2 regions of the Stenotrophomonas sp. 107298_Sma genome follow, and region 2 is predicted to be linked to the other one. Evidence: riboswitches for the same ligand, from Rfam matches in the RefSeq annotation. Region 2 holds a riboswitch; the other holds the start of a gene.
The links. Region 2 has a riboswitch for glycine ahead of ACZK2G_RS19355 (trimeric intracellular cation channel family protein). Riboswitches for the same ligand answer to the same signal wherever they lie in the genome.
Positions count from the first base shown of each region.

Region 1: linked by a shared signal. The riboswitch ahead of gcvP (aminomethyl-transferring glycine dehydrogenase) and the one ahead of ACZK2G_RS19355 (trimeric intracellular cation channel family protein) in region 2 are both predicted to bind glycine.

Region 1 covers NZ_CM151094.1:3,474,515-3,489,577, reverse strand. Annotated here, with positions in the region: gene ACZK2G_RS16400 (M23 family metallopeptidase) at 1-507, opposite strand, end outside; gene ACZK2G_RS16395 (L,D-transpeptidase family protein) at 512-1,477, opposite strand; gene ACZK2G_RS16390 (methyl-accepting chemotaxis protein) at 1,712-3,838, shown strand; gene ACZK2G_RS16385 (hypothetical protein) at 3,923-4,213, opposite strand; gene ACZK2G_RS16380 (hypothetical protein) at 4,228-4,767, opposite strand; gene ACZK2G_RS16375 (alpha/beta fold hydrolase) at 4,906-5,652, shown strand; gene ACZK2G_RS16370 (hypothetical protein) at 5,649-6,137, opposite strand; gene ACZK2G_RS16365 (catalase) at 6,159-8,255, opposite strand; gene ACZK2G_RS16360 (AraC family transcriptional regulator) at 8,373-9,095, shown strand; gene ACZK2G_RS16355 (amino acid permease) at 9,177-10,544, shown strand; gene ACZK2G_RS16350 (VOC family protein) at 10,648-11,058, shown strand; gene gcvP (aminomethyl-transferring glycine dehydrogenase) at 11,151-14,018, opposite strand; glycine riboswitch at 14,081-14,183, opposite strand; gene ACZK2G_RS16340 (multidrug effflux MFS transporter) at 14,482-15,063, shown strand, end outside.
Region 2 covers NZ_CM151094.1:4,162,785-4,177,847, reverse strand. Annotated here, with positions in the region: gene ACZK2G_RS19365 (multidrug efflux RND transporter permease subunit) at 1-1,164, opposite strand, end outside; gene ACZK2G_RS19360 (MdtA/MuxA family multidrug efflux RND transporter periplasmic adaptor subunit) at 1,161-2,327, opposite strand; gene ACZK2G_RS19355 (trimeric intracellular cation channel family protein) at 2,612-3,229, opposite strand; glycine riboswitch at 3,314-3,417, opposite strand; glycine riboswitch at 3,431-3,520, opposite strand; gene ACZK2G_RS19350 (GIY-YIG nuclease family protein) at 3,561-3,818, shown strand; gene ACZK2G_RS19345 (nuclear transport factor 2 family protein) at 3,891-4,322, shown strand; gene ACZK2G_RS19340 (NAD(P)/FAD-dependent oxidoreductase) at 4,364-5,644, opposite strand; gene ACZK2G_RS19335 (NYN domain-containing protein) at 5,767-6,546, shown strand; gene ACZK2G_RS19330 (glutathione S-transferase family protein) at 6,671-7,291, shown strand; gene ACZK2G_RS19325 (primosomal protein N') at 7,380-9,557, opposite strand; gene ACZK2G_RS19320 (hypothetical protein) at 9,971-10,975, shown strand; gene ACZK2G_RS19315 (DUF3106 domain-containing protein) at 10,968-11,543, shown strand; gene ACZK2G_RS19310 (MATE family efflux transporter) at 11,781-13,145, shown strand; gene sppA (signal peptide peptidase SppA) at 13,262-15,063, shown strand, end outside.

The sequences.
Region 1 (15,063 bases), 690 kb from region 2:
CACCTCACCGCGCTTGATGGTCTGCTTCTCGGCCAGGCCGTCGGCGTAGCGCTGCAGGTGCGCGTAGTAGTAGCACCAGCGGCCGCTGGGTTCGAACTGGTAGACGGTCAGGCCGCCGCGTTCGCTGTCGAACAGCTTCTCGACATGGCCATCGGCCACCGCCAGCACCGGTGTGCCGGCAGTAGCCATGATGTCGATCGCATCGTGCACGCGGCCTTCGCTGCGTGCGTCGGTGAAGGTGTCCTGCAGTTGCGAGGGCGTGATGCCCTGTACCGGCAGCAGCAGGCCGGAGGGTGTGTCGCCCGTTGCTGCTGGGGCGGGCGCAGCGATTGCCGTTGTCGCCTGCTCCACGGGTACGGCACGGGCGCTGTCGGCCGCAGCGGAGGTCTGCGCCACTGCAAGGGGGCGGGCACCCGTGTCATCAGACGGCTCGCCATCACGCTGCAGCCACCATCCGGCTGCCACGCCCATCACCAGCCCCAGTACGATCAGTTGCGCTAGTCGCATCGGCTCACTCCTGCATGACGACCGGTACCGACGTATCCACGGCTGCAGCCACGCGCAGCACATCCCAGTTGGTCATGCGCACGCAGCCGTGCGATTCGGTCTTGCCGACATGGCCGGGCACCGGCGTACCGTGCAGGCCGTAATGGGGTTTGGACAGGTCGATCCAGACCCGGCCGACCGGATTGTTCGGGCCGGGCGGAATCGTGGCCTTGCGATCGCCCTTCCTGGCATCCCAGAACAGCTTCGGGTTGTAGTGGAATGGCGGGTCCGGGTAGACGCCGAGGATCTTCCACTCCCCGATCGGCAGCGGGTCGTGCTCGCTGCCCGACGATACCGGTACCTGCGCGATCACCTTGCCCTGCGCGTCCAGCAGCTGCAGGGTGGAGTCGGATTTGTCTACCACCAGCTTGGCGGCCTTGGGCAATGCAGCGGGCGCGATGTTGGGCACCTGGATGCGGCTGCCGGCCTTGCTCAGATCCACACCGGGATTGAGCGCCTTCAGCAGCTCCGGTGCGGCATGGAAGCGCTCGCCCAGCGCTTCCTCCACGCTGCTGAACCCCAGTGCCTTGAGCTTGGCCTGGTCGGCGGGCTTTTTGGGAACCGCAACGAACGGACCGGCCACGTCCTCTGGGGTCAGCGTGTAGCTGGCAAGGGGGCTGACCGAGTCGGCCTGCAGGGCCTTCCAGGTGGCGTCGTCCAGTTCGCCGCTGACCGTCAGCCCGTGCGCTGCCTGGAAGCCGGACACCGCGCGGCGTTGATTGCTGCCCACTTCGCCATCGATTTCGCCCGGAGAGAAATTGGCGCGGTCCAGAAGTACCTGGGCGTGCAGGGGCGAGTGCGCCGCCGTGTCAGGGCTGGCCTTTTCGGCGATGGGTGCTGGCAGGCCGGCGGGCGGGGGCGTCTGCGCAAAGGCGGGCGACATCAGCAGCGACAGGGCGAGCAGGGCGGGGCGGCATACGGGCATGGGCATCTCCAGGCAGATCACGCCTCCACCCTGCCCGTAGACGCTGCGCAGCCGCCGTGAAAGAAAACTGATGCCAGCATGAGCAGTGGGGCCGCGCCGCCGGGCCATCCTCCCACCGCAGAAGCGGGAGGCCGGGTCTCACCAAGGTGAACGGCTTCCGACGCAGTCGAGCGGGAGGCGATCAAGATTCCCGTTTGGCAGGCCGATATGGGCGCATCCCCCCCGTTTTGGATTCACCCCATGAACTACTTGAGGAACGTCAGGGTCGCCTGGCGTCTTGGGCTTGGCTTTGGCCTGTTGTTGCTGCTGGTTGCAGCCGTGGTCGCTACCGGTGCCACCGCCACCATGGTGCAGAAGCGCGCGATGGAGCAGGTGGTCGAGGTCGGCGTAGCCAAGGTGCGGCTGCTGTCGGAGATGCTTGATGCCAACAACCAGATGATGGTCGTGCGCCGCGAGATGCTGATCCGCCAGGGCGAAGACCGTGCCAACGACGAGCAGCGCATCGCCGATCTGGTCAAGCGCTACGAGGCCAGTTGGACGGCCTACCAGGCCCTGCCCGGCGATGCCGAAGGCAAGGTGATCGGCGAGACCATCGCCGCCAAGCGCGCGATCGCCCGTCCGCTCAACAAGCAGACCAGCGAACTGATGGAACAGGGGGATTTCCCCGGCGCCGTGGCGCTGACCCTGGGCCCGGTCCAAGAAGCGGCCAATGGCTGGAACAAGGCACTGGCCGATGGCGTGGCCTTCGAAGAGAAGGAAAGCCGTGATGCCGCCGCCGAGGCGATCCGCCTGGGCGAGCGCAGCCTGCTGCAGCTGCTGGTGCTGGGTGGGGTGGCGCTGCTGGCAGGCATCGCCGCATCGGTGCTGATCGGTCGCAGCATGACCGGCCCGCTGGCGCGTGCAGTGCAGCTGGCCGAGCGCCTGTCCAAGGGTGAACTGGACCAGGAATTCCGCCTGGGTGGCCGTGACGAGCTGACCCAGCTCGGCGAGGCCATGGCCAGCGTGCGCCAGAGCGTGCAGGCCGCCATCGGCGCGCAGCTGCAGATGGCCGAGCAGCATGAAGCCGGCGCGATCCGTTACCGGATGGACGCCAGTGCGTTCCCCGGCGACTTCGGCCGCATGGTGCAGGCAACCAACCACCTGGTCGAATCGCACGTGCAGGTGCAGCTGCTGATGGCCGAGGTGATGCAGCGCTATGCCATCGGCGACCTCAGTCGCGATCTGCCCGAGTACCCGGGTGAGAAGGGCACGCTGACCCGTACCCTGGCGGCGGTGAAGCAGAGCCTGATGGCGATCAACGCGCAGATCGATGAACTGGCCCGTGCCGCGCGCGCTGGCGATTTCAGCGTGCGTGGCGACGCCGCGGCATTCCAGTACCAGTTCCAGGCGATGGTGAACCACCTCAACGGCATGATGGCCAGTTCGCAGGCCAGCATCGCCGATGTCTCCGACGTGCTGCGCGCCATCTCGCATGGCAACCTCACCGCGCGCATGGAGGGCGAGTACGAGGGCGTGTTCGCGCGCATGCGTGACGATGCCAATGCCACCACCACGCAGCTGACCGGTATCGTGCGTGGCATCCAGGTGGCCGCCGACAGCATCAACAACGCGGCACAGGAACTGGCGGCCGGCAACAACGATCTGTCGCGCCGTACCGAACAACAGGCCGCGAATCTGGAAGAGGCTGCCGCCTCGATGGAAGAGCTGACCTCGACCGTGCGCCAGAACGCCGAGCTGGCACGCCAGGCCGACAGCGAAGCGCATGCGGCCGGCGTTGCCGTGCGCGAGACCGAGCAGGCCATGGCGCAGATGGCCACGGTGATGGGCGAGATCGATCAGTCTTCGGCGCGCATTTCGGAAATCTCCACGGTGATCGATGGCATCGCCTTCCAGACCAACATCCTGGCGCTGAACGCTGCAGTGGAAGCGGCGCGTGCCGGCGAACAGGGCCGCGGCTTTGCGGTGGTGGCCAGCGAAGTGCGTACGTTGGCACAGCGTGCCGGTGTCGCTGCCAAGGAGATCAAGGAGTTGATCGAGGACGCCGCTGCCAAGGTGCAGAGCGGTCTGGCCGTGACCGTGGAATCGGAAGCCGCCATTGCCCGCGTGGCCCAGGCGAGCTCGCGTACCACCCAGCTGATGAGCGACATCGCCGCCGCCAGCAAGGAACAGGCGGCCGGCATCGAGCAGGTCAACCAGGTGGTGGTGCAGATGGACCAGGTGACCCAGCAGAACGCTGCGCTGGTGGAAGAGGCGACCGCTGCCAGCCGCGCGCTGGAAGAACAGGCGCATGCGCTGACCACTTCGGTGTCGGTGTTCCAGCTGGAGCAGGGGGCACGCATGCACAGCCTGCCTGCACGCGCGGCGTAGGCCAACGGCAGCGCGATGTTGGATGGCGCCCTGCATGCGATGACCCGTATGCAGGGCGTCGATGCACGCAATGGTTGAGTGCCGCTAGCGCCCGCGTGCCGAGCGTTCGATCAACCAACCGACCGCGTACAGCAACAGCAGTGTTGGCGGAACCAGCACCGCATACGCGGTCGACCAGGGCTTGCCGTACAACAGGCTGCCTGCGCCAATGGCATCAAGCGCGGCAGACTGCAGGGTGATGGGGAGTGCCATCAGGATGTAGGTACCCTTCGGGTCGGCGTCTGTCTGCGCGCCGTGGACCAGCCACGCGGTCAACAGCAGGTAGACCACGCACAGCGCAAGGCCTGTCCGGCTCAGCAGTCGTCGCATCTTCATCTGCAGGCCTCCTGTCAACGGACGTCGAAGCGGGCCTGCAGGGGCAGGCTTACATTCCGCAACAGATCCCTGACCACCACCTGCGCGGTCCACGTGCCCTTCGGGTCACCTGCTTCGGCGACGAACTTCAGCTGCACACTGGTCATGTACAGCAGGGTTGGCGGGCCGGGCAGGGCGGCAGTGAAGCAGGGAACATCGCGTTCGTCGACACTGGTACTGCCGTCCGGGCGAAGCATGCGCAGATCGCAGTGCACCTTGGGTACGCGGTTCTCATCCAGTTGCGGGTTGGACAGGAATGTCAGCAGGAACAATTCTCCGCCCAGGTGGACTTCGCTGGCCTCGGTAAAGCTGGGAGTGCTCTCCGGTGGAGTTTCCCACTTGGCCCGCCAGTCGGCGTCGGAGGTGACCAGCAGGGATGCCGCAAAGCCATCGCTGGCTTTCATGGCATCGGTCTGCGGCACCGCCTTGCCGTCGCCATTTATCCAGCCATCGCTGGCAAAGGTGGTCAGTGGCAGCATCAGGGCCATCATGGCCAGTGCGTAGGTCCCTCGCATCAACGCTCTCCTTGGTAGCCGCATCCTGCGGCAGAGCCGGCAGTATCGCGCAACCTTGGCCGGCACAGCAGAGGGAGAGCCAGGAAGAGGTTCCTTCGCCTGCCGATCCGGGCGATGCTTGCCAGCAAAGGAGCTGGCATGGGAACGGGACGTGAGGAAAAACAGGGCTGTGATGCCGCGTCGGCCGCGCCGCTGCACGTACTGATGCTGCCAGGCCTGGATGGCACCGGCAGCATGTCGACCCCGTTGCTGTCCGCACTGCAGGCTCATGGGCTGACGACGCAGGCGATCGCGCTGCCTGCGCAGGGCGGGCAGGATTACGCCACGCTTGCCAGATGGCTGTGGCCGCAGCTGCCCCGCCACCCCTTCATCCTGCTTGCCGAGTCCTTCTCGGGGCCGTTGGCGGTCGAGCTGGCCGCGCGACAGCCCGCAGCGCTGCGCGGACTGGTGCTTGCCGCGACCTTTGCGCGCCGGCCCGTGCCATTGCCGGCAGCCGGCGCGGCACTGCTGTCACCGGCCTGGCCGGTGCCTCCCGTGGCGTTGCTGGCGCGCTTCCTGCTGGGGCGGTGGCGCACCGGCGAGCACATGTCGATGCTGCGCGCTGCGTTGGCTCAGATTCCAGCGACCACGTTGCGGCAGCGCGCCGCAGCGACCCTGCGGGTGGACGTACGCGCATTGCTGCCGCAGATCGGGGTGCCGACGCTGTGCCTGCAGGCGGGCCATGACCGGCTGCTGTGGCCGCCGAGCGTAGCCGAGCTGCAGACCCTGCTGCCGGACGCGCGGCACGTGGCCCTGGACGGGCCGCATCTGCTGCTGCAGGCCTGTGCCGAACCGGCCGCCGCGGTGGTGGCCGGTTGGGTGAGGGCGCTGCCCGCTACCGGCTAACTGCCGGCGCGGGTGCGTGCGGCCTTCTTCGCCGCGGTCTTGCGTACCGCCTTTTTTGCTGCACGGGTCTTCGCGGCCTTCTTCGCTGCGGTGCTGCGTGAGGCGCTCTTCTGCGTTGCCTTCCCGGCGGCCGCCTTCTCTGCAGGGACCTTCGCAGGGGCCTTCTTCACCGCCTTCTTTGCAGCAGTCTTCCTGGTGGCGGCCTTCTTCGCAGGCGTCTTCTTCGCAGCGGTCTTATTCGCCACCTTCTTCGCCGGCGCCTTGCTTGCGGAAGCCTTCTTCGCCGTTGTCTTTCTGGCCACCTTCTTCGTTGCCTTGCGCGCGCTGCCGCTGCGCTTGCCACCACCATCCTGCTTGTTCACGGTGGCCCAGGCGATTCGCTCGGCGGTGCCTTCACTGGCACCGCGTTCGCGCTCACTCTCTTCGATATGCTCGGCCTGGCGCTTCTGTTTGTCGGTATAGGCGGATTTGTCACCACGGGGCATGGGGATTCTCCTGTCGGATGGTCAGGCCAGCAGGCGCAGCTTCGGCTCGCGGGCCCACTGGCGGGTGGCGGCAGCGGCGAGGAAGGCCTTGCTGTCCTCGGCCTCGACGGTACCGGCATCGTTGCCGACGCGCGCTGCCTTCAACAGGGCCTGTGCGCCTTCGTCACTGGCGATGGCTTTCAGGTGCGCCCAGGCATCGCTGACAAAGCCCACGGCTGCCGATTCCTTTGCCAAGGCCTTGCCGGCGTCGGCACTCAGCACTACCGCCACTGCGTCGAACACCACCGACGGGGTACCGGCCAGGTGTCCATCGGCGGCCTGCACCTTGCCGTCGCTGAGTGTGGCACCACCGATTTTAGGTGCGATCAGCTTGACGCTGGCGCCGGCCTTTTCGGCGGCCTTGCGCAGAGTGGCGATCACCCGTGCGTCGGAGCCCTCGTCGAACAGGATGCCGATGCAGCGCCCCTGCAGCAGGGGCTTGTTGCGGCCGATCACGCGGACCTCGGGTGCGGCGGGCAGGTCCTGTGCAGGGGTTGCCGTCGGTGCCGGGGCGGGCAGGGTACCCAGTGCCAGCCCGTCGGCCACGCGCTTGGCCAGGCCTTCGTCGATGTTGCGCAGATGGCTGACGGTGCGCACGCGCACCTTCTCGGTTTCCACCTTCGACAGCTCGAACACCAGCGCCGAGGCCAGGTGCGCCTGTTCCGGTTTTTCCAAGCTGCGGAAGAACATCCGCGCCTGGCTGTAGTGGTCGGCAAAGCTCTCCGCGCGGGTGCGGCCCTTGCGCCCATCATCGGCGCTGGCGTGGCTGCGGAAACCGGCAGGCGTCTCGCGAGGGCTGTCTTCCTGCAGCGAGCTGGGGTCGTAGGCCACGCGCCCCTTCGGCACCTGCATCTGCATGTGGCCATCGCGCTGGTGGTTGGCGAACGGGCACTTCGGTGCGTTGATCGGAATCTGGTTGAAGTTCGGTCCACCCAGGCGGATCAGCTGGGTATCCAGATAGGAGAACAGCCGCCCCTGCAGCAGCGGGTCGTTGCTGAAATCGATGCCCGGCGGCACGTTGGCCGGGCAGAAGGCGACCTGCTCGGTCTCGGCGAAGAAGTTGTCCGGCCAGCGGTCCAGCACCATGCGTCCGATCACCTGCAGCGGCACCAGCGACTCGGGAATGATCTTGGTCGGGTCCAGGTGGTCGAACGGGAAGCCATCGGCCTGTTCTTCGGTGAACAGCTGCACGGCCAGTTCCCACTCGGGGAAGTCGCCGCGCTGGATCGCCTCGAACAGGTCGCGGCGGTGGAAATCGTTGTCGGCGGCCTGCAGCTTCAGCGCCTCGTCCCAGATCGTGGACTGCAGCCCCAGCTTCGGACGCCAATGGAACTTGACGAAGGTGGAATTTCCTTCTTCGTCCAGCAGGCGGAAGCTGTGGATGCCGAAGCCTTCGATGGTGCGCAGCGAGCGCGGGATCGTGCGGTCACTCATCGCCCACATGATCATGTGCATCGACTCGGGCATCAGCGAGACGAAATCCCAGAACGTATCGTGCGCGCTGGCCGCCTGCGGGAACGCGCGGTCCGGTTCCATCTTCACCGCATGGATCAGGTCGGGGAACTTGATCGCATCCTGGATGAAGAACACCGGAATGTTGTTGCCGACCAGGTCCCAGTTGCCTTCCCTGGTGTAGAACTTCACCGCGAAGCCGCGCACGTCGCGCGGGGTGTCGACCGAGCCTGCGCCGCCGGCAACCGTGGAGAAGCGGGTGAACACCGGCGTCTTCACCCCGACTTCGGTGAGGATCTTCGCCCGGGTCACCTTGCCCAGCGACCGGGTCAGTTCGAAGAAGCCGTGGGCAGCCGAACCGCGCGCGTGGACGATGCGCTCGGGAATGCGTTCGTGGTCGAAGTGGGTGATCTTCTCGCGCAGCAGGAAGTCTTCCAGCAAGGTCGGCCCACGCGGCCCCTGGCGCAGGGAATTCTGGTTGTCGGCGACAGGGATGCCCTGGTTGCTGGTCAGTACCGGATGGGCGCCTCCTGCCAGCTGATGCAGTTCATCGCCCTGGCCGCGGCTGTCACGGTCGGCGGAGGGAGTGACGGGAGCGCGCTTGCCGGTCGGCTTGCTGGCGGCCATGGAGGTTCTCCTGGAGCGGGTAGGGGCAGACTCCGGACACTGGCGCGGGTGGCGTTAATCCCCAGTCCCCTGGGGGTGAACGCGCAGGGAAATCGGCGGCTCGGGTATGCTTGCCGCATGCGAGTCGAACCCGCCGACATCGAAGCCCTGTTCGACGCCATTCCGGACGTGCTGTTCTTCATGAAGGACCGCCAGGGCCGCTACACCTACGTCAACCAGACCATGCTGCGACGGCTGGGCCTGCGTGCGCGCAAGGACGTGATCGGCCGTACCGCGGCCGAGATCTACCCGACCGGCCTCAGTGCGGATTACGTCGACCAGGACGCCCGTGTGCTGTCCGGCGAGGTGATCGAGAACCTTATGGAGCTGCACCTGTTCGCCAACCGCGAACCGGGCTGGTGCCTGACCTGCAAGCGCCCGCTGGTGGTCGACGGGGCGATCGAGGGCCTGATCGGCATTTCCCGGGACCTTGGCCAGAAGGACAGCCTGGGCACCCAGTACGAGCAGCTGCGACTGGCCCTGGCCCACCTCAATGCGCACTACGCCGAGAACGTACGCATGCAGACCCTGCTGGACATCACCGGCTTCTCGCTGTCCAAGCTTGAACGCAGTTTCCGCAAGGTGTTCCAGATGACCCCGCAGCAGGTGCTGACCCGGCTGCGGATCCAGATGGCCATGCACCTGCTGCACGGCGACGACAGCATCGCCTGCATCGGCCAGGCCTGCGGTTTCAGCGACCAGAGCGCCTTTACCCGCAAGTTCAAGGCTGAAACCGGTTTCTCGCCGCGCGCCTATCGCGCCCGTATCGGTGGGAACGTCGGCGAGCCAGCGCTGGCCTGAGCCGCCTGCTGCGCTGTGCCTATCCCCGTGGGCATGGGACAGGGTAAGGTGTCGCCCCTGTAGCCGCCGCCAGCCCTGCCGATGCCCAACTCGATTCCGACCGCTTCGCCGTCCCGCCTCGGGCACTCGCTCAAGCCCCGCCAGCTGATCATGATGGGCCTGGGCAGCGCCATCGGCGCCGGCCTGTTCCTCGGCTCGGGCGTGGGTGTGCAGGCGGCCGGTCCGGCGGTGCTGGTGTCGTATCTGGTGGCTGGCGCGCTGGTGATCATCGTAATGAACGCGCTGGGCGAAATGGCGGCGGCCAAACCGACCAGTGGTGCGTTCTCGGTATATGCGGCCGACGCCATGGGCGCTACCGCCGGCGCTACCGTGGGCTGGCTGTGGTGGGTGCAGCTGGTGATCGTGATCGCCGCCGAGGCCGTCGGTGCAGCCGGGCTGCTGGCCTCGGTCTGGCCGGTGATACCGGTGCCGATGGCGGCACTGGCCTTCATGCTGTTCTTCACCGCGATCAACCTGCTCGGAGTGAAGAACTTCGGCGAGTTCGAATTCTGGTTCGCCATCCTCAAGGTGGCGGCGATCCTGGCCTTCATCGCCATCGGCGTGGCGCTGCTGATGGGCTGGCTGCCGCAGGTGGCCTCGCCGGGCCTGAGCAACTTCACCGAGCATGGCGGCTTCGCGCCGAAGGGGCTGGCCGGTATTGGCGCGGCACTGCTGGTTGTCGTTTTTGCCTTTGGCGGCACCGAGATCGTGGCGGTCGCCGCAGCCGAAACCGAAGATCCCGAGCGCAGCATCGCCCGTGCCATCCGCACCGTGGCCTGGCGCATCCTGGTGTTCTACATCGGTTCCCTGAGCGTGATCATCGCCGTGGTGCCGTGGACCAGCGAGGCGCTGAAGTCGCCGTTCGCTGCGGTGCTGGATATCGCCCGCATCCCGGGCGCAGGTACGGCCATCACCCTGATCGCCGTGATCGCGCTGCTGTCGGCGCTCAATGCCAACCTCTACGGCGCCTCGCGCATGATGTATTCGCTGGCGCAGCGTCGTGAAGCGCCGGCCGTGCTCGGCTGGACCGACCCGCGCCAGGTGCCGGTGATCGCCGTGCTGGCCAGCGTGCTGTTCGGCTTTGCCGCCACGGTGATGGAGCTGCTGTTCCCGGACCGCGTACTGCCGGTGCTGCTGAACATCGTCGGTTCCACCTGCCTGCTGGTGTGGACGCTGTCGCTGGTCTCGCAGTTGGTGCTGCGCCGCCGCGCCGACCGCCTCGGCACCCGCCTGCCGTTCCGCATGGCCGGTTTCCCATGGCTGACCGTCTGTGCGCTGGGCATCCTGGCACTGATCTTCGGCCTGCTGCTGAGCGAGTCGCATACCCGGCTGCAGTTCCTGTCGATGGTGGCGCTGACCGCCACGATCGCCGCCGGCAGTGCCATCGCACGGCGCATGCGCGAGGCGTGACTGAAGCTGCCGGCCAGCGGCCGGCACTACCACGGGGGCTGCACATCCGCCGTGCCATCCTGATCGCGTGGGCCGCCAGCGGCCCGTCGACCAGGAGTACCGCATGCTGCGCAGTCGCCCCTTCCTGATGTTCACCGGCCAGGCCGAGGCCGCCCTGGCCCTGTACGCCGAAGCCTTCGCCGATTTCCGCCTGCTGGCAATGCAGCGCCATCCGGAAGGCCCGGGAGCGGGCGTGCCGGGGCAGGTGCGCCAGGCCATCTTCCTGCTCGGCGGCACCCATTACCTGTGCTTTGACAGCCTGGACGTGCACGATTTCACCTTCTCGCCGTCGATCTCGCTGTTCGTGGAGTGCTCCGGCGCCGAACAGTTCGAGCGTGCCGCGCGGGTGCTGGGCGAGGGCGGTCACTGGTTGATGCCGGTGGGCGACTATGACTTCAGCAACCGCTATGGCTGGGTGCAGGATCGCTTCGGCGTGTCGTGGCAGTTGAGCCTGGGGCAGATGCCGGACCCGTGACCGGATGTTTGTGGGTGTGGGCCTTGGTCCATACGCCCTTATGAAAACGGCCCGCTTGCGCGGGCCGTTTTCTTTACCGATGCAGCGAGGAATCAAGCCTCGACTTCATCATCCTTGTAGGCATCGACCGGGATACAGGCGCACATCACGTTCTTGTCGCCGTACACGTTGTCGACGCGAGCCACCGGCGGCCAGTACTTCTGCAGCTTCAGGCTCGGCAGCGGGAACGCAGCCAGTTCACGCGGGTAGGCGTGGGTCCACTCGCTGGCGGTCACCGCGGTGGCAGTGTGCGGCGCGTTCTTCAGCGGGTTGTCCTCGCGGTCCAGGCGGCCGTCTTCGATCGCGGTGATCTCTTCGCGGATCTGGATCATCGCGTCGATGAAGCGATCCAGCTCATGCAGCGATTCGCTTTCGGTCGGTTCGACCATCAGCGTTCCGGCCACCGGGAAGCTCAGGGTCGGGGCATGGAAGCCGAAGTCGATCAGGCGCTTGGCCACGTCTTCGGCACCGATGCCGCTGGTCTTCTCCAGCGGGCGCACGTCCAGGATGCACTCGTGTGCCACCAGGCCGTTGCGGCCGGTGTACAGGGTCTTGAAGTGCGGAGCCAGGCGCTTGGCGATGTAGTTGGCGTTGAGCTGGGCGACCTGGGTGGCCTTGCGCAGGCCTTCGGTACCCATCATCGCGATGTACATCCAGCTGATCGGCAGGATCGAGGCGCTGCCGAAGCTGGCCGCGCTGACCATGCCGACCGGGCCGTGGTCCCCCAGCTTTCCCGGCAGGAACGGCGCCAGGTGCTCCTTGACCGCGCACGGGCCAACGCCCGGGCCGCCGCCGCCGTGCGGGATGCAGAAGGTCTTGTGCAGGTTCAGGTGGGAAACGTCCGAACCCCACTTGCCCGGCTTGGCCACGCCGACCAGAGCGTTCATGTTGGCACCGTCGGTGTACACCTGGCCGCCGTGCTTGTGGATGATCTCGCAGATCTCCACCACCTCTTCCTCGAACACGCCGTGCGTGGACGGGTAGGTCATCATGATCGCGGCCAGGCGGTCGCTGTACTTCTCGGCGTTGAGGCGGATGTCCTCGACGTCGACGTTACCGTTGGCGTCGGTCTTGGTCACCACCACCTTCATGCCGCACATCTGCGCCGAGGCCGGGTTGGTGCCGTGCGCCGAGTCCGGGATAAGGCAGATGTCACGATGGTCTTCGCCGCGCGAACGGTGGTAGGCACGGATCGCCAGCAGGCCGGCATACTCGCCCTGCGCGCCGGAGTTCGGCTGCAGGCTCACTGCGTCGTAGCCGGTGCATTCGACCAGCATCGCTTCCAGCGAGTCGATCAGTTCCTTGTAGCCCAGCGCCTGATCGGCCGGCACCAGCGGATGGATCTGCGAGAACTCCGGCCAGGTCACCGGGATCATCTCGGCGGTGGCATTGAGCTTCATGGTGCACGAGCCCAGCGGGATCATCGTGCGGTCCATCGCCAGGTCCTTGTCGGCCAGCGAGCGCAGGTAGCGCAGCAGCTCGTGCTCGCTGTGGTGGGTGTTGAATACCGGGTGGGTCAGGAATTCAGACTGGCGCAGCAGGCCGGCCGGCAGGGCGTCGGCGGTGCTGGCATCCAGTGCGTCCACGTCCAGCGAAGCACCGAACACGGCAGCCACGGCCACGATGTCGGCGCGGGTGGTGGTTTCGTCCAGGCTGATGCCGACCGAGTCGCTGTCGATCGCACGCAGGTTGTAACCGGCGGCACGGGCCTTGGCGTGGATCTCATCGGCGTGCACGCCGGTGACATGCAGGGTGTCGAAGAAGTCACCACCGACCTGCACGCCGGCCTTGCGCAGTGCCGCAGCCAGGATCGAAGCCAGGCGGTGGGTGCGGCGCGCGATGCGGGTCAGGCCTTCCGGGCCGTGGTAGACGGCATACATCGAGGCCATCACCGCCAGCAGCACCTGCGCGGTGCAGATGTTGGAGGTGGCCTTCTCGCGACGGATGTGCTGCTCGCGGGTCTGCAGGGTCAGGCGGTAGGCCGGGTTGCCCTGCGCGTCGATCGAGACGCCGATCAGGCGGCCCGGCATCGAACGCTTGTAGGCGTCACGGCAGGCCATGAACGCAGCGTGCGGGCCACCGAAGCCGAACGGCACGCCGAAACGCTGGCTGTTGCCGACGACGATGTCCGCGCCCCATTCGCCGGGGGCGGCCAGCAGGGTCAGCGCCAGCAGGTCGGTGGCAACCGCCACCAGGCCGCCGCGTGCGTGCACGGCATCGACCAGCGCCTTGTAATCGCCCACCTGGCCGAAGGTATCCGGGTACTGCAGCAGCAGGCCGAAGCCGTCCGCTTCCAGCGCTTCGGCCGGCGTGCCCACGCGCAGCACGATGCCCATCGGTTCGGCGCGGGTGCGCAGCAGTTCCAGCGTCTGCGGGTGTACGGCGTCGTGCACGAAGAAGGTGTCCGACTTCGACTTGGCCGAACGCTTGGCCAGGGTCATCGCTTCGGCGGCGGCGGTCGCTTCGTCCAGCAGCGAGGCGTTGGCGATTTCCATGCCGGTCAGGTCGGCGCACAGGGTCTGGAAGTTGATCAGCGCTTCCATGCGGCCCTGCGAGATTTCCGCCTGGTACGGGGTGTAGGCGGTGTACCAGGCCGGGTTTTCCAGGATGTTGCGCAGGATCACGTTCGGCGTGTGGGTGCCGTAGTAGCCCTGGCCGATGAAGCTGCGCAGTACGGTGTTCTTGTCGGCGATCGCGCGGATCTTCGCCAGCGCCTGCACTTCGGTGATCGACTCCGGCAGCGCCAGCGGTGCCGGCGACTTGATCTTGGCCGGCACAATGGCATCGGTCATCGCATCCAGCGAGGCGTGGCCGATGACGCCGAGCATCTGCGCGATCTCGGCATCGTTGGGGCCGATGTGGCGCTCGACGAAGGCCGAATGATGCTCGAGCTCACGCAGGGAAGGGGTGTTCTGGGACATGGCGAAGGATCCGTCAGGAAAGGGCACACGCACGGGCACAAGCCGCCGGTCGGCGGTCTGCGGGGCGCCCCTCTGTCCTTTTGCCTGAGAGTTTGAAAGCGCGGCGGACCGCTGCTTCTTGCCCCTTCGGCGCCGGATTGAACCGGTCTCTCCAGAGTTCTGTTACGGGTGGTATCGGGCCTGAGCGATTACGGGCGTTGCGCCTTCGGCAGCGGTGTTCCGCTTCTCCCACCGTGTTGCCCGCCGATTATAGCCCGTTGCGCGCCGGCCGGCCGCTCCCGGGAGGCGCCGCTGCGCCTGAATGGCCGATGGCCCGGCCGTGCGTTTTGTGCATCCGTGCATGGCGCGGGGCGCAATCCCCACCTATGATGGGCGGATACCCGAATTCATCTGGCGCTGTCCCTGTTTCAGGGGACTGGCGCCCGCCGTGCGTGCCGCGCATGGCCCTGCCGGACGCCTCTCCATGACCGCCGCTGTTGCTCCCTCCACCCGCCGCATGGCCCTGCTGCTTGCTGGCCTGGCCATGTTCGGTCCGTTCTCGATCGACACCATCTTCCCGGCGTTCCCGCAGCTGGCCCAGCGCCTGGCGGTGGACGAAGTGGCGGTGCAGCAGACCATCAGCGTGTACCTGCTGTTCTACGGCCTGATGAGCCTGGCCCATGGACCGCTGTCCGACGCCTGGGGCCGCAAGCGGGTGATCCTCGGCGGTCTGGTGATCTTCGTCGGCGCCTCGGTGGGCTGTGCATTGTCTACCGACCTGACCACGCTGCTGGCGTTCCGCGCACTGCAGGGCCTGTCGGCAGGTGTCGGCATGATCGTCGGCCGAGCGGTGATCCGCGACCTGTACCACGGCCACGACGCGCAGCGGCTGATGAGCCAGGTGTCGATGCTGTTCGGTATCGCCCCGGCGATCGCCCCGATCATCGGTGGCTGGATCCTGCTCAGCGGCGCTGGCTGGCCGTTGATCTTCTGGTTCCTGGTGGTGTTCGCGCTGGTGCTGCTGGCGGCCACTGCACGCTACCTGCCGGAAACCCATCCGGTCGAG
Region 2 (15,063 bases):
CGTGAGGTTGTTGAGCGAATAGCCGGCCAGCAGCATCACCGAGAAGGTGCCGACCAGCGACAGCGGCACTGCAACGCTGGGAATCAGTGTGGCCGGCAGATTGCGCAGGAACACCCAGGTGACCAGCACCACCAGCGCGATGGCCAGCACCAGTTCCTTCTGCACGCCGCGCACCGACGCGCGGATCGATTCGGTGCGGTCACTCAGCACGTCCATCTGCACGCCGGCCGGCAGCGTGGCCTGCAGCTGCGGCAGCAATGCTCGCACCTGCTCGACCACGGCGATCACGTTGGCACCGGGCTGGCGCTGGATGTTCACCAGAACTGCCGGCGTAGTGCCGCTCCAGGCGGCCAGCTGCCGGTTCTCAGCGCCATCGCTGATGGTGGCCACATCGCCCAGCCGTAGTGGCGCGCCGTCACGCCAGGCCAGTGCCAGCGCGCGGTATTCGGCCACGCTGCGCATCTGATCGTTGGCGTCGAGCATCACCGCTCGGATCGGGCCATCGAAGCTGCCCTTGGGCAGGTTGACGTTGGCCGCAGCAATCGCGGTACGGATGTGGTCCATGCCCAGGCCGTTGGCGGCCAGTGCCGCTGGATTGACCTGGATGCGCACCGCAGGGCGCTGGCCGCCGGCCAGGCTGACCAGCCCGACGCCGGGCAGCTGCGCCAGACGCTGGGCAATGCGCGTATCGACCAGATCGTGCACCTGCGGCAGCGACAGTCCCTGCGAGGTCACCGCCAATGTCAGGATCGGTGTGTCGGCCGGGTTGACCTTGCGGTACACCGGCGGTACCGGCAGGTCTCCGGGAAGGAAGCTGCCTGCCGCGTTGATGGCGGCCTGCACGTCCTGCTCGGCCACGCCCAGCGACACCTCCAGCCCGAACTGCAGGGTAATGACCGAGGCGCCGCCGGAACTGGTCGACGACAGTTGTTTCAGACCGGGAATCTGCCCGAGCTGGCGTTCCAGCGGCGCGGTGATGGTGCGTGTGGTCAGTTCCGGGCTGGCCCCCGGATACAGCGTTGTGATCTGGATGATCGGATAGTCGACCTGCGGCAGTGCGGCCACCGGCAGCAGGCGGTAGGCCAGTACACCGGACAGCAGCAACGCCACCATCAGGAGAGTCGTTGCGACCGGGCGCAGGATGAACGGGCGCGAGAGATTCATGCGCCGGCCTTGATCGCGGCCTCCTCGGTGATGATCTCCACCGCCGTGCCGTCTTCCAGCCCGTCGATGCCTTCGATCACCACCTGGTCGCCGGCCACCAGTCCGGAGCGCACGGCCACGCGTCCATCGTCGGCCGGACCGAGCACCACGTTGCGGCGCTGTGCCTTGTTGTCCTTGTCGACGATATGCACGTAGTTGCCCTGGCTGCCGAACTGCACGGCGGCATCGGGAATCAGCAGCGCGCGCTGCTCGCCCAGTTGCAGGCGGACGTTGACGAACTGGTTGGGGAACAGCGCCAGATCGTGGTTGTCGAAGTGCGCACGCAGTTTCAGCGTGCCAGTGGCGGTATCGATGCGGTTGTCGACACTGGACAGCGCGCCACTGGCAAGCTGCCGGCCTTCTTCGCGGTCCCAGGTTTCCACTGCCAGCGCGGGTTGCACCTGCACGGCATCGAGCAGCGCCGGCAGCTCGGGTTCGGGCACGGTGAACAGAACGCTGATCGGTGCGGTCTGTGCCAGCGTCACCAGGCCTTCGGCATCGCTGGCGCGTACCAGGTTGCCCACGTCCAACCGGCGCAGCCCGACGCGGCCACTGACCGGTGCGGTGATGCGGGTGTACTGCAGCTGCAGGCGCGCCTCGTCAACAGACGCCTGATCGCTGAGGCGGCGGCCCTGCAGCTGGCGCACCTTGCTCTGCTGGTCGCTCAGTTCCTGCCCGGACACGTAGTTCTGCTTCTGCAGTTCGCGGTAGCGCTGCAGCTGGCGCTCGGCGTTCTCCAGCTCGGCCAGGTTCTGTTGCTGGGTGCCCTTGGCCTGCGCCAGCTTCACTTCATACGGGCGCGGGTCGATCTGCGCCAGCAGATCGCCGGCCTTCACCTGCTGGCCTTCCTGGAAATGCAGTCGCAGCAGTTCGCCATCCACACGGCTGCGTACCACCACGCTGTGCAGCGGCGTGACCGTACCGACCGCCTTCAGGCGCAGTACCAGCGGCTCGGCGCTGGCGCGGGCGATGCGCACGGGTACCGTCTTGCCGGGTGCATCGTCGCCGGCACCGGCCTCCGTGCGTGGCCAGAACCCCCACAGCAGGCCGCCGGCAAGGGCAACGCCCAGCATGATCAGCAACGGGCGGGCACGACGGAAGCGGGAGTTTTCGGCGACAGACATGGGGCATCCTGCGCCCTGCGCGCGCAGGGACATGCGGGCCCGTCGGTGCGTTCACGGCACCACGGGCAGCGGGGAGGGAGTGTCTGGCGGGGCCGCGGGCGCGGCGTGGCTGGATGCCGTCGCGGCAGCGACGGGGCGACAATGGTAGCCAATCACCCCGGCCAATGCCGCATGACCAACGTCATGCAACGCAATCGGTAGTGCCGGCCGCCGGCCTGCAACCGGCTGGAATCTGCGGGCGTGTGCCGTGTTTCCGGCCAGCGGCCGGCACTACCATCAAGCAATCAATGCACTTCGTCGTGATAGACGAACTTCGGCATTTCCCAGCGGTAGTGGATCGCCAGCAGGCGCAGCGCGAAGCCGCCGCCCAGGCAGCACAGGATCGCGGTAGCGTCGGCCACGCCCCAGTGCAGCAGCAACAGGTAGGCCGCGCCGGTCAGCAGCGCGATGATCGCGTACAGCTCTTTCTGGAAGATCAGCGGCACCTCGTTGCAGAGGATGTCGCGCAGCACGCCGCCGAAGGCGCCTGTCAGCATGCCGGCAATCAGCACGATCGGCATGGCATGGCCGGCCTCACGCGCGATCGAGCAGCCGATCAGGGTGAAGGCGATCAGGCCCAGGCCATCGAGCACCAGGAAGGTGCGGCGGAAGTGGTGCATCCAGCGTGCGACCCAGGTGGCGATCAGCGCCGCACACACGGTGAAGCCCAGGTACTCGGGATGCTTCACCCAGCCCAGCGGATAGTGGCCGAGCAGGATGTCGCGCAGTGATCCGCCGCCGAGGGCGGTGACGCAGGCGATCATGACCACACCGAACAGGTCCATGCGGCGGCGGCCGGCGGACAGCGCGCCGGTCATGGCTTCGGCGGAAATGGCGATCAGGTAGATGATGGACAACAGCATGGGACAGGCTCCGGGCGCGGTGGGGCCGGCCATGCGCCACTATCGCCATTGCCTGCGCAATGACGGGATGACGATGACCGGTGCCGCTCCCGCTGTCCTTTTGCCTGAGAGTTCAGCGGCATGGGCCGCGTGCCCCTTCGGCGGATCGTCCCGGGCGTGCCCGGTGACCTCTCTCCAGCTCGGCGAGTCGAATGCATGGTTGGTGGGATTCCAGCCCACCGGCCTGAGCGATCATGGGAGCCTGCGCCTTCGGCGGGCGCCAGCGCGGCGCCTCTCTCCTGCATTCGGGCGCCAGTATATCCGCTGCAGTGCAGCACGGCATAATCCGGGCATGGCACCGTCCCTCCGCCCGTGGTTCCTGTACCTGCTCGAATGCCGCGATGGCAGCTACTACGCCGGCATCAGCACCGACGTGGACGCGCGTTTCGCTGCCCACCAGGCCGGAAAGGGCGCGCGTTACACCCGGTCGCGGCCACCACTGCGGGTCCTGGCGGTGCGCGAGTACCCGGACCGAGCAGCGGCCTCACGTGCCGAATGGGAGCTCAAGCGGCAGCCGCGCGAACGCAAACTGGCCTGGCTGTTGCAGTAGATCCACGCCATGCGTGGATGGGGCGCATCCGGCCATGCCATGATCGCCCAGCCTTCAGCGCTGGAGACCCGGATGTCCACCGTTGCCCTGTTGTTCGCACTTTCCGCAGCAGCAAGCCCTGCCGCCGACGCCGCCACGATCGCAGCCATCGAAGCCACCTGCCATGACTACGTGGATGGCCAGCTGGAGGCCGACCCGCAGCGCGTCGCCCGTTCCCTGCATCCGGACCTGGCCAAACGTGCGGTGCTCGGTGATACACCGGACGAACGCCTGGGCCTGCGCCGGATGTCGAAGGAAGAGCTGGTTGCGTTGACGAAGCAGGGCGCGTTGAAGACCCCGAAAGATCAATGGGATCGCCGCTGCACGGTGCTGGACGTGACCGGCAACGCCGCATCGGTGCGGCTGGAAACGCCGTGGTTCGTCGACTACTTCCACATGGGCCGCTTCGAGCAGGGCTGGGTGATCGTCAACGCGCTGTGGTACCCGAAGCCGAAGGCGCCGTGAGCCGAGCATGGGCTCGGCTCTACAGGAACATGCGTGCGGCCCTAGCGCCTCGGCCGCCGGTCTTCCTGGTCATCACCGAAGATGATGCGCGCGCTGCGCTGGTAGCTCCAGTACGCCACGGCCCAGTTCAGCAGCACCACGATGCGGTTGCGGAAACCGATCAGGAAGAACACGTGCGCGGCCAGCCAGAACCACCAGGCGAGGATGCCCGAGAGCTGCAGCCTGCCCAAGTGCACGATTGCAGCCATGCGGCCGATGGTGGCGAGGTTGCCGAAGTCGGCGTACTTGAAGGGACCTGGCGCCGGCTTGTCGTGCAGGCGCGCGCGGAGCACCTCGGCCACGTACTTGCCCATCTGCTTGGCGGCGGGCGCAACGCCGGGTACCGGCTTGCCGTTGGCCTGGTTCAGCACGGCCAGATCGCCGGCCACGAACAGCTCCGGATGGCCAGGCAGTGTCAGGTCGGGTTGCACCTGCACGCGGCCGGCGCGGTCCAGCGGCACGTCCAGTGTACGCGCCAGCGGTGAAGCAGCCACACCGGCGGCCCATACCACCGTGCGTGCCGGCACGAATTGATCGCCGAGCTTGAAGCCCTGGCTGTCGATGTCGCTCACCGGGGTGCCGGTCAGCACTTCCACGCCCAGTTTCTCCAGTTGTCGGCGTGCCTTCAGCGAAAGCACTTCCGGGAACGAAGACAACACGCGTGGGCCAGCTTCGACCAGCCGCACCTTGGCGCTGGCCGGATCGATATGGCGGAACTCGTTGCGCAGCGTATGCCGTGCGATCTCTGCCAGGGTGCCGGCCAGTTCAACACCGGTGGGGCCACCGCCGACCACGGCGAAGCTCAGCCACGCCGCCTTCTTCGCCGGGTCCGGTTCGGCCTCGGCACGTTCGAACGCCAGCAACAGCTTGCGGCGCAGCGCGATGGCATCGTCCAGGGTCTTCAGGCCGGGGGCATCATCGGCCCACTGGTCGTTGCCGAAGTAGGCGTGGGTGGCGCCCGTGGCCAGCAGCAGGGTGTCGTAGTCCAGCGTGCTGCCATCGGCCATGCGGATCTGTCGGGCCTGCTTGTCGATGGTGACCACTTCGCCGAGACGGACTTCCACATTGCGCTGGTGGCCGAGGATGTGGCGCAGCGGTGCGGCGATATCCGGCGCGGACAGGCCGGCGGTGGCCACCTGGTACAGCAGCGGCTGGAACAGATGGTGGTTGCGGCGGTCGACCAGGGTGATGCGTATGCGCTCGCGGGCCAGGGCACGGGTGGCCCAGAGACCGGCAAAACCGCCGCCGACAACAACCAGGTGGGGAACGCGCTCACGACTCATCGACTCACTCCAGTGGGGGCATGGGGGAAGCGCTTGGCATCTTCGCACGGCAGGCGGTTGTCACGTCAGCGCCTGCGCGGATCGGCGATACTCGGGTTCAGGCAACCGCCCGCGAGGAATCCATGAGCGAACCGGAAAAGCGCATCGCCCTGTTGATCGACGCCGACAATGCGCCGGCATCGAAAATCGACGAGGTCCTGGCCGAAGTCGCCCGCTACGGCGTGGCCAACGTTCGCCGTGCCTATGGCAACTGGAAGAGCCCACGGTTGAAGGGATGGGAGGCGGTGCTGCACGAGTACGCGATCCGTCCGATCCAGCAGTTCGCCTACAGCAAGGGCAAGAATGCTTCGGACATGGCGATGGTGATCGATGCCATGGACCTGCTGTACGCGCGCAATCTGGATGGCTTCGCCATCGTGTCCAGCGATGCCGATTTCACCCCGATGGTGATGCGCCTGCTGACCGATGGCGTGAAGGTCTATGGCTTCGGCGAAAAGAAGACGCCGGAGCCGTTCGTCAACGCCTGCTCGAAGTTCACCTATCTGGAGGCGTTGGGGCAGACTCATGCCAGCGTGCAGGATGCGGAACAGTCATCGAACGAACAGGCACCGAACGAGCCGGTGGCCAACGACGATGCGCGTCCGCGCAAGAGCGGCGCGGAAATGCGCAGCGATACGCGTCTGGTGAAGATGCTGCGACGCGCGGTGTCCTCGGCCGAGGGCGAGGATGGCTGGTCGCACCTGGGCCCGGTCGGCAGCCAGATCGGCAACCAGGCCTCGTTCGACCCGCGCAACTACGGTTACGGCAAGCTCAGCGACCTGCTGGCCGCGATTGGCCTGTTCGAGCTGAAAAAGGACGGCAAGTCCTCCTACGTGCGCGCGCTGCCGAAGAAGAACCGGTAGCGCCAGAAGAACCGGTAGCGCCGGGCCATGCCCGGCGGGTGCGCGAGGGAGTCATGCCACTCGCACATCCGCATGCCGATCAGGCGTATCGTTGCCGCTCGCATTGCCAGCAAGGAAAACCCGCATGTTGAAGATCTGGGGCCGTCGCAATTCCAGCAACGTCCGCAAGGTGCTGTGGTGCGCCGAGGAGATCGGCCTGCCGTATGAGTCCATCGAAGTCGGTGGCAGCCACGGCGGCACGCAGACGCCGGAATACCAGGCGATGAATCCCAACAGCCTGGTGCCGGTGATCGAGGACCACGGCCTGCCGCTGTGGGAATCGAACGCCATCGTGCGCTACCTGAGCGCGCGTTACGCGCTGGGCACGCTGTACGCCGAGGACCCGATGGAACGCGCCCAGGCCGAGAAGTGGATGGACTGGAGCACTTCGCGGATGGCGCCGCTGTACACCGACCTGATCTGGGGCATCATGCGCACCGCCCCGGCGGACCGCGACGAAGCACGGATCAACGCCGCCATCGTGCGTGCCGGTGACTACCTGGCGATGGCCGACGCCACGCTGGCCAGGCAGCCGTGGCTGTCGGGCGAGACGTTCGCGATGGGTGACATCCCACTCGGCTCGCTGATCTACGCGTGGTTCGAACTGCCGATCCAGCGCCCGGAACTGCCGCACCTGGCCGACTGGTACGCGCGCCTGCGCGAACGCCCGGCGTACCAGCGCGGCGTGATGTCGCCGCTGACGTAAGCGGAAACGGTAGCGCCGGGCCATGCCCGGCGGACGCGGTGCGCGCAGAATCCGCCGGGCATGGCCCGGCGCTACCGTCCGCGTGCCCTCAATACAGATCCGTCGGGTCCACATCCAGCGACCAGCGCACCTTGCGTGCTTCCGGCAGCGCGTACAACTGCGGCACCAAGTGCGAAAGCACACCGTGCAACGGCGGCCGCTGCAGCGCAGACAGCAGCAGCTGGGTGCGCTGGTAGCCGGCGCGGCGCGGCATCGGCGCCGGCATCGGCCCATAGGCCTCGACCACGTTCTGTTCTCCCAGCAACTGCCGCGCGGCCAGCAGGAAGGCATTGGCGTGCTCCACCTGCTGGGCTTCGGCGCGCATCAACGCCAGGTGCGCGAACGGTGGGAATCCAGCCGCCTCGCGCTGGTTCAACTCGGCCTGCGCGAACGGGTGGTAGCCGCCGCTCACCAGCGTTTCCAGCAACGGATGCCCGGGATGGTGGGTCTGCAGCCAGACTTCGCCGGGATCGCGTGCGCGGCCGGCGCGGCCAGCGACCTGGATCAGCTGCTGTGCCAGTTTTTCACTGGCACGGAAGTCGGCCGAGAACAGCCCTTCGTCGATGCCCACCACCACCACCAGAGTCAGCTTGGGCAGGTCGTGGCCCTTGGCCAGGATCTGCGTGCCGACCAGGATGCCGGGCTGATCGCCCAGTTTCGCCAGCTGCTGTTCCAGCGCGTCGCGTCGCGACGTGGTGCTGCGGTCGATGCGCACCACCGGGAATTCGGCGAAGGCCGCAGTGAGGTGCTCTTCCAGGCGTTCGGTGCCGATACCCTGCGGCTGCAGCGCCAGGCTGCCGCAGGCCGGGCAGGCCAGCGGTGCCGGTTGCCGCGCACCGCAGTGGTGGCATTGCAGGCGACGACCGCCACCATGCACGGTCATCGGAGCATCGCAGCGGTTGCAGGGCGCGGTCCAGCCGCAGTCATGGCACAGCAGCACCGGCGCGTAACCGCGGCGGTTCTTGAATACCAGCACCTGCTGGCCGCGCTTGAGATGCTCGCCGATGCCGGCCAGTACGTCGGCCGACAAACCGTCATGCAGCGGCCGTTTGCGTACATCCAGGATGCGCACGCGCGGTGGCCGTGCGTCGCCGGCACGCTGCTTCAGGCGCAGGTGGGTGTAGCGCCCGGCATAGGCGTTGTGCAGGGTTTCCAGCGACGGCGTGGCGCTGCCCAGCAGCACCTGGATGCCCAATGCCTTGGCCCGCACCAGAGCGAAATCGCGCGCGTGGTAGCGGATGCCGTCCTGCTGCTTGTAGCTGCCGTCGTGTTCCTCGTCGACGATCAGCAGGCCGGCTTGCGGCAATGGCGTGAACACCGCCGAGCGGGTGCCGACGATGACTCGTGCCTCGCCTCGTGAGGCCGCCGCCCAGACGCGCGCGCGCTCGTTGTCATTCAACCCCGAGTGCAGCGCGTGCACGGCGATGCCGAGACGGCCGCGAAAGCGTGCCAGGGTCTGCGGAGTCAGGCCGATTTCCGGCACCAGCACCAGCGCCTGCTTGCCCTGTGCCAGGCAATGGATGATCGCCTGCAGGTACACCTCGGTCTTGCCGCTGCCGGTCACGCCATCCAGCAGGAACGGCTGGAAACCCTCGGTGGCGTTGATCGCGGCCACGGCCTCGGCCTGGTCCGGATTGAGGGTGGGGCCGGGCAGCGGTTGCGCGTGTTGCGGGGCCACACTCAGGGCGACGCGCTCGGCCAGCTCACGCTTGGCCAGGCTGCGCGCAGCGGTGCGCCAGTCCTGCATGCGTTCACCCAGCACGTCTTCGTCCACTGTGGCCTCGGCCAGCAGCTCGGCCAGTTGCCGGGGGCGGCTGCCAGCGCGCAGCTTCCCGCGCTGCAGGTGTCCTTCGGCGGTCAGTTGCCAGCCCCAGTGATGGGTATCGGGCAGGGCTTCACCATGGCGCAGCGGGCCAGGCAGAGCGGTGCTAAGCACCTCGCCCAGCGGCGCATGGGTATAGCGCGACAGCCACTGCAGGCTCTGCCACAGCTCGCCCTGCAGCAGCGGCTGCGGGTCGCACCACGCCAGCGCCTGGCGCAGGCCCTGGCCGTCGTCGGTCTGGCCGTGGCCGGCCACCACGCCGACCAGCTCGCGGTTGCCGAATGGCACCTTCAGGCGGCAGCCAACCGCCACCGCGGGAGCCTCACCCTCCGGCGACAGGTAGTCGAACAGGCGGGGCAGGGGGACGGGCAGGGCGACCTGCAGGGTCGGAATCGGTGAAAGCATCGGGCCAGTGTAACGGGCCATGCGCACGCGGATGGCAGGCGCGAAGGCGCCCGGGCGACGCCCGTTGAATCATAAATGTCACCTAAATATCGGTGTCCATTGGAGATTCAGTCTTATCCACATGTTCTGTGGATAAGACTGTGCGTTAACGGTCGGCGGGCGCGCGGGAGGCCGATGGCGACGGCCTCACGCTTGGGTTGGTCAAAAAATAGCCACACTTCAAAGTCAAGTAAAATCAATAACTTAAGTGTGAAACATTGCTGAAACAGAGTGAATTCAGCTGGATGCCGCAGTTTCCCGTGCGAGGGCCGTGGTGCTGTGCACAACCTGCAGCACGAAGTACCTGCGGGCGCAAGTCCTGCCGGGCGCCGATGGCCTGCCGCTATCATGCCGGCAGACCTTTGGAGTAACCGATGACGGCTGTGCCCGCCCCTGTTTCCTCGACCGCGGCCGGCGCGCTGTCGGCGTTCCTGCGTGGCGTCGAACGCCGTGCCCTGGTGGTGGCTGAACTGCAGTGCGGTGAAGCCGCCCGTGCCGAACAGACCCTGGTGGCGGTGATGCGCGCCTTTGCCGCCGTCGCCAGCGACCTGCCCATGGCGCAATGGCCGACCCGCTTCTGGACCCTGCTGGGCCAGCGCCAGGCGCTACGCGAACCGCTGGGCGGCCAGTGGGCACCGCCATTGGCTGCGCTGGGTGAGATGGGGCCACTGCCGCGCCTGGCGCTGTTGCTGCGGGTAGGCGGTAGTCTGGATGAAGGCATTGCCATGCGCGTGCTCGACCAGGACGAGGCCGGCTACCAGCAATTGCTGGCCGATGCCTGCCCGCGCGATACCCATGGCCAGCCTGATGCCTCGGCCTGGCGGCAGCTGGCCGAGCAGGTGCAGCTGCGCATCCGTGACCTGCCGGCCAAGCGCCTGCAGCAGCTGCAACAACCGGCCGCACCGGCCGCCAACAGTGAAACCCCGACCTCCAGCTGGCGTGCACCGCAGCGTGACGAGCGCGCGGCCGCCAACGGCAAGCGCCGCCGTGCGAATGCCAAGCCGCGCTGGCGCGGTCCGCTGATCCTGTTGCTGACCGTGGCGGTGCTGCTGGCCGCCGCGCTGGGCTGGCGCCATTGGCAGGGCCGTGTGCTCGGCAGCGATGCACCGCTGCCGGAAGGGGTGGTGGGCGATGCCGGTCCGGTCACGGTGGAGGCGCTGCCGCCGAGCAAGGTTGAAGCCGCGCCGGATGCGATCCCGGCCCAGGCTGCCGACGACGCCATGATGCTGGCCGACCGCGACTATCCGCTGGTGGCCGATGCCGACCTGTATGCGTGGACGGCCGCTGGCGGCCCGCTGCCGGTGGACGAATCGCAATCCAAGCCGAGCCGGCCGGAGCCGGCCAGTGCCACGCTGGAAACCGCTGCTGCCGATGAATAAGACTGTGTTCGCCAGCCTGCTGCTGGCCCTGCCGTTGTCGCTGTCGGCCACGCCGCAGACCGTGAACGTGCCGCTGCCACCGCCCTCGCCCGGAACCACGACGGCGCCACCGGCGCCGGCCGCGGCACCTTCGACGTTTGCCCACCTGGATGCGCAGCAGCAGCGCCAGCGCCGTGCCGACTACGCCACGTGGCGGGCGTTGCCGGAAGGCGAGCGTGAACGCGTCCGCCAGGCTGCGGCGCGTTTCAATGCACTGCCGGCCGATCAGCAGCAGCGCCTGCGCCAGCAGTTCCAGGCGCAGGACCAGGCGTTTCGCGAAGGCTGGCGGCTGGGCCCCCAGCTGGGCCTGGAATTCCCCAAGCTGCACGGCCTGTTCGGCTTTGTGCCGCCGGAACAGCGCGAGGCCGCGCTGGCCGTGCTGCGTCAGCTCAGCCCGGCGCAGCTGGCCCAGCTGACCCTGGTCGCACAGCGCACGCCGCCGCAGGAACGCGACGCGGTGCGCAGCGCCTTCCTCGCCGTGCCCGCCGCCGAGCGCGACAGTTGGCTCAAGCGCCAGGCGGGTCAGTAAACAAAGGGGACGGAGGGGATTAAGTCGTACTCGGCACAGTCGGGCTTGAAACGACTTAATCCCCTCCGTCCCCTTTTTTCTGTTCGTAACGCGATCGCAACGCGGTAAACCGGGGGCTGCTGAAACCCAGCATTCACGCCATGTCATGGGAATGCGCGCGCTGCGCGCGTAAGATGACCGGCCGCAACCCGGTGCCTGTGCCCTTCGCGCGCAACCGCAGTTCGCGTCAAGCACCTTATGTCTACTGCAACCTCCACGCCGCGCTTCAGCAAGGAAGTCGGCGCCACCGGTCTGCTTGCCCTGCCGCTTGTGCTCGGGCATGTCTCCACCGGTCTGATCTCCTTCGTCGACAACGTCATTGCTGGCCACCATGCCACGGCGACCCTGGCCGCGGTGACCATTGGTACCGCACTGCTGTGGCTGCCGATGCTGATCCCGATCGGTACCCTGATCTCGCTTACCGCCTCGGTGTCGCAGCTGCACGGCGCCGGTCGTGAGCGCGAGATCGGCCCGCTGTTCCGCCAGGCGCTGTGGCTGGCGCTGGGCCTGGGCCTGATCATGTTCACCTTCCTCACCGTAGTGCCGCCGCTGCTGCCGGCCTTCGGCATCGCACCGGACATTGTGCCGGGGGCGACCGCGTTCCTGCATGCGGTGCGCTGGGGTGGCCCGGCACTGACCCTGTACTTCTGCATGCGCTACCTCAGTGAGGGCATGCACTGGACCCTGCCGACCATGCTGATCGGCTTCGGTGGCCTGCTGGTGCTGGCGCCGATGGGCTACGTGCTGGCCAACGGCAAGCTGGGCTTCCCGGAAATGGGTGCCGAAGGCCTGGGCATCGCCTCGGCGGTGATGATGTGGCTGCAGGCGATCGCCTTCGCCACCTACCTGTGGTTCACCAAACGCTTCGCCCATCTGCGGCTGTTCTCGCACTTCGAAGGGCCGCGCTGGCCGGCGATCTGGGATCTGCTGCGCACCGGGCTGCCGATCGGGATCACCGTGCTGATGGAAGGTGGTCTGTTCATCGTCACCGCGCTGCTGATCGGTCGCCTGGGTGCCAATGAAGCGGCTGCGCACCAGATCGCGATCAACGTCGCCCAGCTGTGCTTCATGATCCCCATGGGCGTGGCCGAGGCCACTACCGTGCGCGTCGGCCATGCGGTCGGCCGTGGCGATGGCTTCGGCGTGCGCCGCGCGGCCTGGGCCGGCTACGCGATCATCATGGGCACGCAGACCCTGTCGGCGGCGGTGCTGCTGTTCGGCCATGACGCCATCGTCGGTGTCTACACCAACGATCTGGCAGTGGCCGGGCTGGCCTCGACCCTGCTGCTGTACGCGGCCACCTTCCAGTTCCCGGATGGCATCCAGGTGTTGTCGGCCGGTGCGCTGCGCGGCCTGAAGGACACCCGCGTGCCGATGTTCATCGCCATGTTCGCGTACTGGGGCCTGGGCATGCCGCTCGGCGCCGGGCTCGGCCTGGGCCTGGGCATGGGCCCGCAGGGCATGTGGATCGGCCTGATCGTCGGTCTCACCGCGGCGGCGATCCTGATGGGCTGGCGCCTGCGCCGCAGCAGCCTGCGCATCGGCCAGTCCAGCCTGTCCTGATCCTTCCTGCCCGCCCTGGCGACCCGTGGCGGGCGATCCCCTGACTTGTGTCCGATGCCGCATCACGCGGCACCGGCTATGCTGGCACTACGGCAAGAAGCCTTCCGGAGCGTTCCATGAATCAACCCGTGCCCCCGCTGCCCCCGGCGCGTCGCAACCCCGTCGCCAGTTTCTTCATCGGGCTGTGGGACGTCATGAATTTCACCCGCCGGTTGATCCTCAACCTGGTGTTCTTCGGCCTGCTGTTCCTGTTGCTGGTGATGTTCGTCATCGCCGCCGGCATGGGTGCCGGTGCCAGCAAATCGTTGCAGGACCGCACCACCCTGGTGATCGCGCCGGAAGGCCGCCTGGTCGAGCAGTTCAGCGCTGACCCGGTCAGCCGCGCGCTGGCCAAGGCGGTGGGCGACAACGGTGCCGAAGAGATCCAGCTGCGTGACCTGCTGCGGGTGATCGAGTCGGCCAAGGAAGACAAGAAGATCGAGCGCGTGGTGCTGGAGCTGGACAAGCTGCAGCCGTCGGGCTTCGCTTCGCTGCGTGAAGTGGCCGCTGCGCTGCAGGACCTGCGTGCGTCCGGCAAGCAGCTGGTGGCCTACAGCGAGAGCATGGGCCAGTCGCAGTACCTGCTGGCCGCGCAGGCCGACGAGGTCTACCTGGACCCGATGGGGTCGGTGGTGCTCGAGGGCCTGGGCCGCTACCGCCAGTACTTCCGCACCGGCCTGCAGGACAAGCTGGGCGTGGACGTGCACCTGTTCAAGGTGGGCGAGTACAAGTCCGCTGCCGAGCCGTACGTGCTCGACGCCGCTTCGCCGGCATCCAAGGAAGCCGACCTGTTCTGGATGAACGACGTGTGGCAGCGCTACCTGGGTGACATCGCCAAAGCCCGCCGCCTGGATCCGGCACAGCTGGCCGCCGGCATCGACACGCTGCCGGAAGGCATCTCCGCCGCCGGTGGCGACCTGGCCAAGTTCGCCCTGCAGCAGAAGCTGGTGACCTCGCTGAAGACCCGCGAGGAATTCGAGGATCTGATGATCGAGCGCGGCGTGGCTGACGACGATGCCGACGGTGGTTTCCGCAACGTCGACTTCGGCAGCTACCTGGGCCAGCTCGATGCGCGCCGCAACCCGGTCGACAGCCGTCCGCAGGTGGCGGTGGTGGTGGCAGCCGGCGAGATCAGCGGTGGCGACCTGCCGGCCGGCCGCATCGGTGGCGAGTCAACCTCGGCGCTGCTGCGTGCAGCGCGCGACGACGAGAACGTGAAGTCCGTGGTGCTGCGCGTCAATTCGCCGGGTGGTGAGGTGTTCGCCTCCGAGCAGATCCGTCGCGAAGTGGTGGCCCTGCAGGCCGCTGGCAAGCCGGTGGTGGTGTCGATGGGCGACCTGGCTGCCTCCGGTGGCTACTGGATCAGCATGAATGCCGACCGCATCTATGCCGATCCGTCGACCATCACCGGTTCGATCGGGATCTTCGGCATGGTGCCGAACTTCAGCCGCGCGCTGGACAAGATCGGTGTGCACACCGACGGCGTCGGTACGACCCGCTTCGCCGGTGCCTTCGATGTCACCCGCCCGATGGATCCGGCGGTGGGCCAGGTCATCCAGTCGGTGATCAACAAGGGTTACGCCGACTTCACCGGTCGCGTTGCCGACGCCCGCAAGAAGCCGGTCGAGGCGGTCGACGAAGTGGCCCGTGGCCGCGTGTGGAGCGGTGCGCAGGCCAAGGAACGCGGTCTGGTCGACGCCTTCGGTGGCTTGAAGGATGCGGTGGCCGATGCCGCCAGCCGTGCCAAGCTGGGCAAGGCCGATGCTTACCGCGTGCGTTACATCGAGAAGGCGGCGACGCCGTTCGCGCAGTTCGTCAGCGGCTTCGCCGGCAGCCGTGCCGGTGCCTGGATGCTGTCCGACTCGGGCATGGCGCGGAT